DNA from 2 places in the Pseudoalteromonas maricaloris genome. Region 2 is predicted to be linked to the other one. Evidence: riboswitches for the same ligand, from Rfam matches in the RefSeq annotation. Region 2 holds a riboswitch; the other holds the start of a gene.
The links. Region 2 has a riboswitch for lysine ahead of dapA (4-hydroxy-tetrahydrodipicolinate synthase). Riboswitches for the same ligand answer to the same signal wherever they lie in the genome.
Positions count from the first base shown of each region.

Region 1: another riboswitch for lysine. It lies ahead of lysC (lysine-sensitive aspartokinase 3); the one in region 2 lies ahead of dapA (4-hydroxy-tetrahydrodipicolinate synthase).

Region 1 covers NZ_CP024625.1:1,713,178-1,719,977, forward strand. Annotated here, with positions in the region: gene CTT31_RS07320 (coiled-coil domain-containing protein) at 1-201, opposite strand, end outside; gene CTT31_RS07325 (condensin complex protein MksE) at 198-746, opposite strand; gene CTT31_RS07330 (hypothetical protein) at 751-1,995, opposite strand; gene nhaD (sodium:proton antiporter NhaD) at 2,152-3,399, shown strand; lysine riboswitch at 3,545-3,715, shown strand; gene lysC (lysine-sensitive aspartokinase 3) at 3,804-5,150, shown strand; gene CTT31_RS07345 (DUF924 family protein) at 5,273-5,803, shown strand; gene CTT31_RS07350 (sodium-dependent transporter) at 5,883-6,800, shown strand, end outside.
Region 2 covers NZ_CP024625.1:327,864-334,663, reverse strand. Annotated here, with positions in the region: gene ilvG (acetolactate synthase 2 catalytic subunit) at 1-485, opposite strand, end outside; gene CTT31_RS01310 (TraB/GumN family protein) at 1,014-1,889, shown strand; gene CTT31_RS01305 (hypothetical protein) at 2,056-2,673, shown strand; gene CTT31_RS01300 (response regulator) at 2,659-4,383, opposite strand; lysine riboswitch at 4,526-4,704, shown strand; gene dapA (4-hydroxy-tetrahydrodipicolinate synthase) at 4,820-5,704, shown strand; gene CTT31_RS01290 (2,3,4,5-tetrahydropyridine-2,6-dicarboxylate N-succinyltransferase) at 5,715-6,455, shown strand; gene CTT31_RS01285 (PLP-dependent decarboxylase) at 6,455-6,800, shown strand, end outside.

The DNA.
Region 1 (6,800 bases), 1.4 Mb from region 2:
TTCTTCTAAATCGTGACCATCCCATTCAGTCAGTCTTAAATCGTTGATAAGTGGAAACTGCAGCGCATTGATCACCGAGCTTTTACCGGTGTTATTCGGAGCGCAGATAGACGCGCTTTTATCCAGAGGAATGACACATTTAGCGTATCCGGCGGTATTTAATAATGCTAGTTTCCTTAAGCCGTACAACTGCTCGCTCATAGCTCGTCCTCAATATCATATTGTTCTTCGTTTACTTCCATTAGCGCGTCAATGTAGCGATAAATCGGTGCAAGTAGCATAAAGCCTTGCTCAACCTCACGGGCTAGACCCAGTCTCACCATACGTAAAAACACGTCTTTTCTGAGATCTGAGCCCGAAAATATTTCCAACTGATCAAAAAGATGCTTATTGAGCTGCACTATGGTTTGCATTAGCTCTAAATCGCAGCTTTCATCAAATAGTACGCGAAGCGGATCTTTACCTTGGTTGGCATAGTGTTCAATCAAAATATAAATGGTTAGGGCAATCGCACGGGAAATTTTCCCCATATTTGGCGTGCTTTCATCGCTTGCCAAATAATAAAAACCACGGGCATCGTGCTGTAAGTCATGGCCTAAGGCTGAAAATAGCGCTTGATAGCTATCAATTTGCTGATCTAATTCTTGCCAAAGGGTAGTGTCTTGCTCACTGATATGATACCCGCTCACCAGTTTTTTATTAATGGCTTGGAGTTCATTGAGCATGTCTAAGTTAATTGTCGTCATAATGCTAATCTTGTTTTGCTTTGGCACTAAATGGATATAAAGAGAAGGTATGCGATGCGATAGTGATCTTACTCTTTTGTTGCTCTTGGCTAAGTGCCAAGTCAGATTCGTTGATCAGCTTTTGATAAAGAAACAGCATTTCGTCTGCTTCGAGATCTGGGTAGCTATCGCTTAAAAAGCCCAATAGTGCCTGGCGCTTTTTACCGGTTTGTTGAAATCTCGTTTTTACTGAGTTGTAATCTGGAATGTTAGGGCTTTGATAAGCTGGCACATTGTCGTGATCGGGTAGCTGATATTCTTCATGCTCAAACTCAACAAGACTTGCCATATAAGCGACCATGTGACGCTTTTGTCCGAGGTTAAAACGTTGAATGTCTGACACAAATTCTGGTTGAACTGGTGAGAGTAAACGGTCAACGCCGCGCTTTCTAATTTGTCCAAGGACTTTAGAGGCTTGCCGCGTAATGAGTGTATTGCGGCGTAGCTCTTCTCTTAACGGCATGAGGAGATCGGCACTGCGGCTTAAACTTTCTCTACCAATGAGGTGCATATCTAAAATGCGTGTTCTGAGCTGCTCCAGCATGCGTTTGTCTGCAGCACCACGGCCTAATTGTTCAATCTCGTCAATTTGCTCACTGACCTGAAGCTCTATTTGATCAAAGCAGCGTTGGAAAGGGCCATGAATATCGACCATTTCCAGCATAGGTTCGATATATTCGTCAAACGCTTCCAGTACCGCTTTATATCTCATGCCAAGAGAAAGCGTTGAAGTGTCAGACTTTGCTTGTTCAACCAAGTTCATGATAGCGCTTTCGTTATGCTCGAACAGCTTAACAATTTTACGAACGCGTTCGTCCATAATGCGGCTAAAACGGCGTAGCTCAGAGTAGTCAGCCTCTTCACCAGCTTGTGCGATGCGATTACCTAATCTTTCTAAGTCTTTTACCAGCACCGTGATCTCTTCCGCTAAACCAAGGCTCTCTTCTTGTAAAAGAAAGCTGGCGAAGTCAGCGATGGCACGGTTGATTTCTAACTGTGAAGATTTAGCTAAAGGGATAATAATTTCTTGTTGGAGTAATCGATTGGTTTCTTTATAAATTCGTTCACTCGACCAGCTAGGGTTTTTCTGTTTTAGGATGTTTTGTACATCTTTTAGACTGAAATCTGCGAGCTTAAATCGTTTAAAAAGTAGCTCGAGTACGCTCCAGTGTTCATTTATCGTATTTAATAATTTTTTTGCTGGGATCATAACTTTCCAGTGTGTAGTAGCTAAGTTACATCGCTACTTCATCAATTTGTCACAAAATGTTTATCGTACGTAGCATGGGGACTGTGATGGTGCTAGAATCCGCCGCGAAAACGAACCCACCCCTTGTTACATTTAATTACAGGTTGTTTACGCATTATGGTCACGCCCATTATTCTAACCCTGATCGCCATCGCTTTTATACTCATCGTTATAGAAGATATTATTCACGTAAACAAGGCCAAAACAACGCTTTTTTTTGGTACTTTATGTTGGATTATCGCCTTTATCTCTCCAATTCATGGTCAAAGCCCAGAAATTGTACAAATTGAGCTAGACCATAACATTTTAGAAATCGCGACACTTTGGCTGTTCTTAATGGCTGCCATGACGTTTGTGGCTTACTTGAACTCAAAAGGGTTTATCCAAAATATTGTTCACCGGATCATGCCAACCCATATTAGCGAACGCAAGCTAATGTTTTTGGTCGGTGCTTTTGCATTCATATTTTCATCCATCTCGGATAATATTACTGCGACGCTTATTTCATTAGCTGTGGTCATGTCTTTGAAACTTGACCCGAAAAAGTTAATAAAATATGCGACGTTAATTATCTTCAGTGTCAACTCCGGTGGGGTATCATTGATCACCGGTGATGTAACCACCTTGATGATATTTTTGGCCGATAAAGTCACGATCCCAAACCTTTTATTGCTGATCATGCCGTCGATGTTGAGTGTATTTGTGTTAGCAGCCATGCTTTCTATTGGTATGAATGAAAAAATTACCTTTGAAAAGGCAGAATTACGCAGAATTGAAAAGACCGATATCACGATTGCACTCATCTTCTTATCAACCATTTTTGCCACGTTATTCTTAAGCGTGCAATACCATGTGCCGCCGATGCTAACTTTCTTATTTGGCTTGTCTTTGATGTTCTTAATGGCGCAATTCTTGATGCGCAAGAAAGACGTTAATAAGAAAATCATCGACTATATCCGTGAAATTGAATACGACACCTTATTGTTCTTTGTGGGTGTGCTGTTATTAGTTGGTGCGTTGAAAGAGGTCGGTGTACTGTCTAAATTTACCGATTTATACCTGCATCTTGCGCCGGAATACGCAAACTACTTGGTCGGTTTAATGAGTGCGGCGGTAGATAACGTGCCTTTGACGGCGGCACTATTAAAAGCAGACATTACGATGACTCCAGCGCAATGGCTAACCTTTACTTATGCGACTGGCGTTGGTGGCTCTATGCTTATCATTGGCTCTGCAGCGGGGATCATTGCAATGAGTAAGGTTAAAGCCTTAACCTTCTCAAGCTATCTTAAAATGAGTATCTATCTGCTTATCGCATATACCATTGGATATAGTGGCGCGTATTTCGCGGGTCAGCTTATTTAAGACCAATGGATTTAATTTTTTACCGCTTTGGGATAAGTTTTTCATAAATAACTTGACACCTAGACGGCTAAAAGATAATTTTCTTACATCGCCCGCATTTATTGCGGGCTTTTATTTTGCTTTTATTCAGATTAACAAAGGCAAAATAAACAGAAGAGGCGCGATGCTTAGGTAGTTAGTGTGAGGTGACGAGACCAATGACCACTAGTGAGGGAAGTATTCGCCGAGGAGAAAAGTTGCTCGTCGCAACGATTCTTCGGTTTACGAGGCTGAATCCTCGGAACTGTCACCGTATTGGTGGAGAGCTTCTGGCAAAGGTCATTTCAAGCGTTCGTCTTTCTAGAAATCCCATGCCGAGTTCTCCTTATAAAATTTGACTGTGCCAACAGTCGAGAGGAGAGAAAATGAATTCGCAGTATGTTGTAGCCAAATTTGGCGGTACCAGTGTCGCTGACTTTGAAGCTATGTCTCGTTGTGCTCACATTGTTCGTGACAACCCAAATGTTCGCGTGGTGGTTGTGAGTGCATGTGCTGGCGTAACCAATCACCTTGTAACGCTAACCCAACAAAAGGAAGATGAAGCCGGGCGCAAAGCAGTTGTTGCAGCGGTTGAAAACATACAGCAAGCGATTATCGACCAAGTGTCTTTGGATGCTGATCTTGCTGAGGGTTACAAGCAAACTTTCAGTGAATTTGAAAACCTTGCGAGTTTACCTGCACTTAGCAGACAGCAATGCGATGAAATGTTGAGCTTTGGCGAACGTTTTTCTTCTTATTTGTTTACCCAAATACTACGTAATAATCAGGTTCAGGCGTCGCGCTTTGATGTGCGTAAAGTGCTTAAAACAGATAATCAATTTGGAAAAGCGAATCCAAATGTTGCAGCTACGCGTGAAGCCGCGCAAACCAATTTGGTCGCGCTACTTGGCGACACAGTGCAGGTGACGCAAGGGTTTATTGGTAGTGACCAATACGGCCAGACGACCACGCTTGGTCGTGGCGGTTCTGACTACAGTGCTGCATTGTTAGCAGAGGCAATTGACGCGTCAAGTGTGCATATTTGGACCGATGTCGTTGGTATTTTCAGTACCGATCCGCGTTTGTGTGTAAAGGCTAGACCTATTCCTCGTTTGAGTTTTGATGAAGCGGCCGAAATGGCGACATTTGGTGCCAAGGTGTTACATCCCGCAACTATATTGCCAGCGAGTCGTAAAGGTATTTCAGTATTTGTTGGTTCAAGCCGTGATCCGCAAGCGGGTGGCACTTGGATTGAAAAAGAGAAAACGGCGCAAGCAGGCATTCGCGCAGTGACACAACGTAAAAACCAAATACTATTGACGCTAAAGAGCCCTGAAATGCTTCTTGCAAGCGGCTTTTTGGCTCGTATCTTCACCATTTTAAGTAATTACAATATATCGGTTGACTTGGTAACGACTTCGGAAATTAGTGTCGCGCTTACGCTAGATAATGCACCGAATGCTTCTCGACCCGAGCTAGAACAAGCTTGTTTGGATGAACTTGGCGAGTTTTGTCATGTGACCGTTGAAAATAATCTTACTTTGGTGGCCATGATAGGTTCTGAGATCCAGTTGAAGAAGTGCCAACTTAACCTGATGGATGTGTTGTCAGAGTTTAATATTCGATTGATATGCCATGGTGCGAGCAAGCACAATCTGTGCTTTTTAGTTGAGCAGCAGGAGTCAGATCAGGTCGTACAGTCAATTCATGCTAAATTACTAGAGGTTGCATAAGTGAATTTATTGTTTTTTAGGAACTAATAAAAAAGTTGCATTATTGAGTAATGGGTGGCACTTTGTTTATAACGGTTAGGGTCTGCTGACCATCAAGTTTGTTTTTCCCTAGGAGTGCCATCATGAATTATAAAGACGTCTACGAATTCTGGTTTGTTGAATGCACTGAATCAGATTGGTGGAAGAAGTCTGCGGACTTTGATCGCATAATAAAAAATCGCTTCGGTATTTTGCACCAAATGGCGCACCAAGGTGAGCTTTCGAGCTGGAGAGCAACACCACTTGGCGCGCTGTGCGAAATCATTATCTTAGATCAGTTTTCACGCAATATATTCAGAGACACTCCAGAGGCGTTTGCCAGTGATCCTTTGGCGCTGAGCCTCACCCAACACGCCATCGAAAAGGGCTATCACCGCCAGCTCAATGATACTGAATTGATGTTTTTATACCTACCTATGATGCATAGCGAAAGTCGCATCATCCATCGTGCAGCAGACCATTATTTTCGCGACCTGCCCAATTATGATTTTGAAGTCGCGCATAAAAAAATTATCGATAGATTTGGCCGTTATCCCCATCGAAATGAAATACTCAATCGCGATTCAACAGAAGAAGAAATGGACTTTCTAGAGACGCCCAACTCGAGTTTTTGAGGCACGGCTAGAACCTCTCGCATTTTCAGCGGAAGTACGTATAATCGGCCGTCTACAAAAATAATGATTGATTACAGACATGGCTCATACGCGCGATGGATTTCAAAGCCGACTTGGCTTTGTGTTAGCAGCAGCTGGTGCGGCTGTTGGACTTGGTAACATTTGGGGATTTCCTACACAAGCCGCAAACCACGGTGGCGGTGCATTTTTACTGGTTTATTTTGCGGTAATTTTCTTACTCGCATTACCTGCACTTTACACAGAATTGTATTTAGGCCATCAGGCACAAGCAAACCCAGTTAAAGCACTTAAAACAGCCTGGCGTGAAGGTAATCCGAAAATAGGAGCCGCGGCGGGGTATATCGGCCTTGCTGGTGCTATCGTGATGCTCAGCTTTTACTCCATTGTGGCTGGGTGGATGCTGTCTCATGCACTTGATCCTCTTGCGCAAATGGCTGAATTAGATACCGCACACCAGTTTCTTAGCGGTGACTCGATGCTGAGAAACTTTATCTTTACGCCACTGATGCTAATTTTGACTGCGAGCATTATTCTCAAAGGCGTAAAATCAGGTATAGAAGCTTGGTCGCGCAGACTTATGCCGTTGTTACTGGTATTACTGCTTTGCCTTATTGGCTATATGGCGACATTAGACGGCGCAGCAGAAGGGTTTAGAACGTATTTAGTTCCGGACTTTTCAAAAATTAGCGATCCTGACTTGATCATTGCGGCGATGGGGCAGGCGTTTTTTTCGTTATCGTTGGGTGTGGGCTGCATGATGATTTATGGCTCGTACTTAAAACCGAATGAAAATCTACCTAAGCTTACGTTTAGTGTTGCAATGCTAGACACCAGTGTCGCATTTTTGGCCGGTTTACTTATTATCCCTGCAATATTCGTTGCGCAGCAAAATGGTGTTCAAGTATTTCAAGACGGCAAATTAATCGGTGAAGGCCGGTTGATTTTTGCCATTTTACCCGAGCTATTTGCCAATATG
Region 2 (6,800 bases):
GGAATATCGACCAACACCGGACCGGGCCGGCCAGACTGCGCTAAGTACATGGCTTCTTGTAATACCTCAGCCAAGTCTTCCGCTCGCTCAACCATGTAGCTGTGCTTGGTACATGACAGAGACATGCCCAGTACATCCACCTCTTGAAAGGCATCCGAACCGATAGCGGCGGTCGGCACTTGCCCAGTGATAGCCAATAGCGGAACTGAATCCATCATGGCATCAGCAAGTGCGGTGATAAGATTCGTCGCGCCGGGTCCAGAAGTGGCGAAACAAACCCCAAGCTTACCTGTACTGCGAGCATACCCAACAGCAGCAAAACCAGCACCTTGCTCATGACGAGTCAAATAATGCTTAACTGGCGCGCCATACAAAGCGTCATAAATGGGCATGATGGCACCACCTGGGTAACCAAATACGTGTTTAACGCCTTGCTCTTCTAGCACCTTGATAACAAGTTGTGCGCCGGTTGTTGGATTGCTCATGATCTGCTCTCAGTTGCCTTTTTTATGCCCTAAAACGAAAACGCCCCCCGAACCTTTTGGTGCGGGGGGCGTTTATGCTGATACTTTTCTTACAGCACTAACTAGCCCCCGCGGTAATAATAATCACCACGTTGATAATCACGACTAGTAGAGTTGCTGTTAGTAACATTGCTTGAATTCCGTAAATTTAAACTTGGCAATCATTCAGTGTAAGCACTGTGCTGCCTCTTTTTCTATTAATACCGCGCCTTGCACACTGAAGTCAACACAAAAAACTATGCTATTTAAAATTAAAAAACTGACTTTAACGCATAAAAAAACCAAAAAATCACAAACTAAAGAATTAAAACAACCACACATTTTAAAATGCGAATTTTCTATTGGTTCAATTTCGATATAACGAAAAATTTACTTTCTCGATTTGCCTATATGAAATTTTTTCTACCGCCTAAGCGCACTTCATTTTTTAGTGACATTCACATTTCGATATCGCAGACTGACCCTTTAAAACCAACAGGGATCATTACTATGGTTAAAGTATTTTCACCATTGTTATTTATTTATCTTTGCTTAAGCCTTTTCAGTAATCTCGCCAACGCAGAAGTTGGCCTGTGGAAAATAGAAAAGGGCAACAAAATGTCGTACTTATTTGGTACCGTCCACGTCGGTGACAAACAAATGCAAGGTTTACCAGCCAAGGTAAAAAGCGCCATTGCGAGCAGTGATAAAGTCATGGTTGAAGTGAACTTAGAGGCGCTTTCTCCGTTTGCGATCCAACAGCGCTCCATGCCATTTATGTTGTTAAAAAACAACCAAACACTAAAAGATCAGCTCTCTGCAGAAGTCTATCAGAAGCTACAAGACTACTTTTCCAAAAAGCAGATAGATATCGCCTTATTTGAACGCTACGCACCATGGGCCGTGATGATAACTATGCTACAACTGGAATATCAAAAGCTTGGATTTACCGATACCAATGGCATCGATAAACAAGTAATTGCCTACGCAAACGAAAAGAAGATCCCAATTGGTGAATTTGAAACCTTAGAATATCAGCTTGAAATGTTCAGTCAGCTGAGTATTCATAGTGACGCTATGCTCAAGGAAACATTTGCACAGATGTCTGATTTGAATACCTATTTCTTGGATTTAGTTTCCGCGTGGCGAAGCGGCGATTTGGAGAAGTTATCGCATTACTACCAGGTAAGTTTTTCGGATGATAAATACGGCAAATTAGCCGAGCAACTGATGATCATTGAACGCAATAATAACTGGGTGCAAATGCTTAAAAAACAGCTCCCTAATGAATCAACGTTTATTGCCGTTGGTGCATTACATCTTGTTGAAAAGTATGGCCTTGTTGAGCAACTTAAAAACAATGGTTATTCAGTCACCCGACTATAACGCTCAGCGTTATCTTGCTAAAAGGTAAGTAGTTTACTTTTTACTTTGTGGGCGTGTTAAACAGGTACTTCCATCAACACGCCCTAAAAAAATAAAAATCTTTTTAAACCTTTTCATTTTTATTTGCGACTCACCTTTCAAACACTCTCGTTGAAGGTAAAAAATAATGAAAAAGTTAGCGTTAGTTTTAGCATTAAGTGCAGCGGCAATGACTGCACAAGCAAAAGATTCAAAAACCATTACAGCATCATTCCCAAGCAATAGTCTAGCCGAGTTAGAAGTGGATATTGCCGTAGGTAAAATCGATCTACAAACTTACAACGGCAACACCATAGAGGTCGAAATTTTGGTTGAACCGAAAGAGTCAGACAGTTGGTTTGGTAAACCAGATGTAAGTGAAGCTACCCTAAACAGCAACACATCAGGGGATAGATTATCACTCGAGATCAATTCAGATGATTATGAACTATCTTGGCAAGTTAAGGTGCCTGTTAATTTGGCCTTAGATGTTGAGGTTGGTGTTGGCAAAATTGATATTCAAGATCTTAATAACTCTGCTGATTTAGAGGTAGGCGTAGGAAAAATTAAAATTGAGACTACCGCCACCGATTTCAAAAAGGTGTCTTTAGATTCAGGTGTTGGTAAAACGGCAATATCAGGGTTTGGCAACGTAGAGACTGCCAAAAAGAGTATGGTTGGCTCTACAACAGACTATCGTGGTCAAGGTCAATATTCCATCGATGCAGAAGTCGGGGTTGGAAATATTCGTTTAAGACGAGACTAAGTCTCCACACTCATTCAGTAATAGCGCCACTTTGCTATGCAGCACATCCGGTTGCAACGGCTTATACAAATGAGCCGTTGCGCCAAGTGCATAGACCTTATCCAGATCCTCCGCATTAGTATTTGCGGTCACGACCAAAATAGGCACGGTTGGATCTAGTGCTCTCAAACGCTCAGTGGCTTCAAAGCCATCCATCACTGGCATATTTAAATCCATAAGCACGATATCAAACTTACCCACCTCATAGACTTCAAGGGCACCTTCACCATGTTCGGCATGCGTTACCAACTTGGCTATGGGCTGAAGCATTTTTTCAATCACGCGCGCATTTAGTAAATTATCTTCCACCAGTAAAATACGAGCTGACACTGGCTCCATTTTACGAGCCAGCGTCTGTTGGTTGTCAATTTCAATCGGGACTCTCAAGGTTGCTCTTGTACCTGTTGGCTCCCTCGCAATAAAACCTAATCGTCCTCCAAGCGCTGAGGTGAGTAATTGGCAACGCTTCAGCCCTAACTGCGTGCCTTGAAAATGCTCGCTATGCACAGCTTCTCGCAACTGCTGATAGTCGAACCCAGGCCCAGTATCTTCAACAACAAACTCTAAATATGGCGTATCTTCATCTACAACCAAATCCGCAAATACTTGAATGCTGCCACGCTCAGTAAATTTAATTGCATTATTAACCAATTCACCGATCAACCAACCAACACGCTTACAATCACAATAACAAGTCACATCTAACTCATTACTCAATGCCAAATTAAAAGCGAGAGATTTCTTGTGTGCGGTTAGTTGAAAGGCAATACAGGCTGACTTTATTACTTCTCGCAACGCGACTTGATGACGCTCAATGACCACTTCTTGCTCGGAAAGGTTATTAAAGTCTTGAACCGAATAAAGTAATACATCCAATTGATTTACTGCGCTTTTCACATGTTGTAAATGTTGGATTTCTTTGTTTCTCAGATATTCATCTAAATACCCCTGAATGGCCTGCAACGGCGTTCTTAGCTCGTGACTAACACGTGCTAAAAATCGTGATTTTGAGTGTAGTGCATCGTCGGCAAGCTTTCTTGCGACCTCTAATTTATTTAGTGCTTCAGCAATTTCTCGCGCCATTGGGCGAAATACAAATTTCGCTTCTATAAACAGCAGCAACAGTCCAAGCAGCCAAATTAACAACTCTATTTTCCTCACCATTTCTGTTTTACTTCGTGCATGCTGCTCAAATAGTGAAACGGCCTCATTAAGATTGGGGAGTAAATGCTGAGATGCAGTAAAGAGTTGTTCCACTAATTGAGGAGTGGATTGCTGTAACTGAGACCTTGATAAAGTGACAAAAGTATTACTTTGTAAATCCAATTGCACTGGCTCTTGGTAGTAAAGCGCGGCAAGCGCCTCATTCAGATAAATAGCCTCCCCCCCCTCTGTTTTAGTTAAAAACTCATGATTACTCTCAAATTTATCAATGGTTTGACGTAGCTCCTCACTGTCTTTTTTATCCTCTTGTGCACTATAAAGCGCAATACGCTGGGACAACATCCGCTGCATACCGGCAATATTAATTACGTGCGCGTCTTGGCTCTGCTGATACAGCAAGTACTGCATAATCCCCATCGCCATCGACAGCAATATAGCCATAGCAAGTAATGCCCCGATATAACGATTTTTAACTTTATTTATTAACGACATATTTTTGTTTTTCATCTCATAGCATTGTCTCAGCTGCAATGTTAAGTGTAGTTAACAATCGTATTATTTACAGTCCGATGCTTGACACCTAGACGGCCAAAATGTTTCAATGCGTGTTCACCCTATTTAGATAGTTTGATGCCACGGCGTCAAACTAAGGGCTGGAAGAGGTGCGTTATTCAGGTAACTAAGTGAAGGAGAGCAAACTCCGTTGCAGCTTAGTGAGGGGAATATACGCCGAGAAATTGAGTTATTGTTTGCTAATACTCATTTCGGGCGACTGGGCTGAATCCCAGCGACTGTCACCAACATACTTGGTGGAGAGCTTCTGGTCTTAGAAAAATAAGGCCATTGGCTGCCTTATCCTTTTTAAGTCCATTGCTCTTCGAATTTTAACGGTTCGAAGTTTGGACACTCTCCTAACTCCGAACATGATTTAAGTTCGGTAGAGATGAAATCACAATTCAACTTATCTGACTATCCGTTGTGGACGGCTTTAGTAACGCCTTTTGATGCTGAAAATCAGGTTGATTTTAGCGCATTAACGACGCTTGTACGCGATCAAGAGCAAGCTCGTAACGGTATTCTTTTACTAGGCAGTACCGGCGAAGGCCTTGCGCTTACCCAACAAGAGCAGCAACAAATCGTTGAGTTTGTTTGCCAGCTAGCCCCAAGCGTACCACTTATGGTTGCCGTTGGCGGCAGTAATCTTGAGCAGCAAACACAATGGGTGCGCTTTTGTAATACGCAGCCCATTCATGCGCTCTTACTTGGCTCACCAATCTACGCAAAGCCCGGCAAAGTTGGTCTGGCACATTGGTTTAGTACACTACTTAATGAGAGCCACAACCCTTGCATGCTCTACAATGTACCCGGTCGCAGTGCCGTTGCTATCGCCCCTGAACTACTCGGCGAGCTAGCTTGCCACCCTAATCTGTGGGCACTAAAAGAAGCCAGTGGTGATATTGCCACCTTTGAAGCATTTCGTCAGGCAGCGCCTGATGTCGCCATCTATAGCGGCGACGATGGCTTAATGCCCTACTTTGCACAAGCAGGTGCAACGGGTCTGGTGTCTGTTGCGGCAAACGCATGGCCACAGCAAACCGCAGAATTTGTAAGGCGCTCGTTAAGCGGCACCTCTCCTAATTTATTTACCACCTGGTCAGAAGCTGCAAATAGCTTATTTGCAGTGGCAAATCCCATTCCAGTCAAAGTGTTAATGCACTTGCAAGGGAAGCTCACAAGTCCAAACTTGCGCCCGCCACTGACACATTTGGAACTCACCCATACCGATGCGATCACTCGCGCGAACAAAACGATTTTATCTTGGAACTAAGGCAGTAAACATGAGCTGGTTAACCCTACTAAACGATTTAGAAAATGGCACAGTACGTGCGGCAACACAGGATGAGCAAGGCCATTGGCATGCTAACGTAGAAGTAAAACAAGGGATCCTTGAAGCATTTAGAAATGGCGTAAATACGGAGTTCCCAGGTGGATTTGTTGATAAAGACAACTTAGCACCACGCGGATTTGCTACCCAAGATGGCGTTCGTATGGTTCCTGGCGGAAGCAGTGTAAGACGTGGCGCTTACGTTGCAGCCGGCACAATCATTATGCCACCGGCTTATGTCAACATTGGTGCCTATATTGATTCAGGTACTATGGTAGATAGTCATGCGTTGGTTGGTTCTTGCGCGCAAATTGGTAAAAATGTGCACCTTAGCGCAGCTGTGCAAGTGGGTGGTGTATTAGAACCAGTTGGAGCAAGTCCTGTTGTTGTTGAAGACGATGCCTTTATTGGTGCAGGCTGTGTATTGGTTGAAGGGGTTGTTGTTAAACGCGGTGCCGTATTAGCACCGGGCGTGCGCCTTTCAGCAAGTATTCCTGTCTATGATTGCGTGAACGAGCGCTTGCTTGACAAAGGTGAAGCCATCCCTGAAAACGCGATAGTGATCCCAGGCTCTCGTCCAGCTTCAAGTGAGTGGGCTCGCGCGCAAGGATTAAGTATGTCATGCGCACTTATCGTAAAATACCGTGATGAACAAAGTGATGCATCACTGGCGCTGGAAGAGGTTCTACGCTAATGACTTGGTTGAGCACGTCACAGCGAACTGCAGCTGAGGCATTGATCCAGCAACAAGATACGCCTTTCTTTTGCTACGATTTAGATAAGCTAAGTGCGCATGTTAAGCCCTTAGTTGATCAGCAAATCGTTAAGCTTTGGTATGCCGTAAAAGCGAATCCGTTATCACATATCATTGAAACCCTAGATAACGCTGGGTTTAACTTTGATGTGGCATCTAGCGGCGAGCTTGATCAAGTGTTATCTCAAGGGATCGCTCCTGAACGCGTGCTCAACACCGGCCCTGCCAAATCGCTAAAGCAGATCCGCCATTTTGCAACACAAGGCGTACGTATTTTCGTGGCTG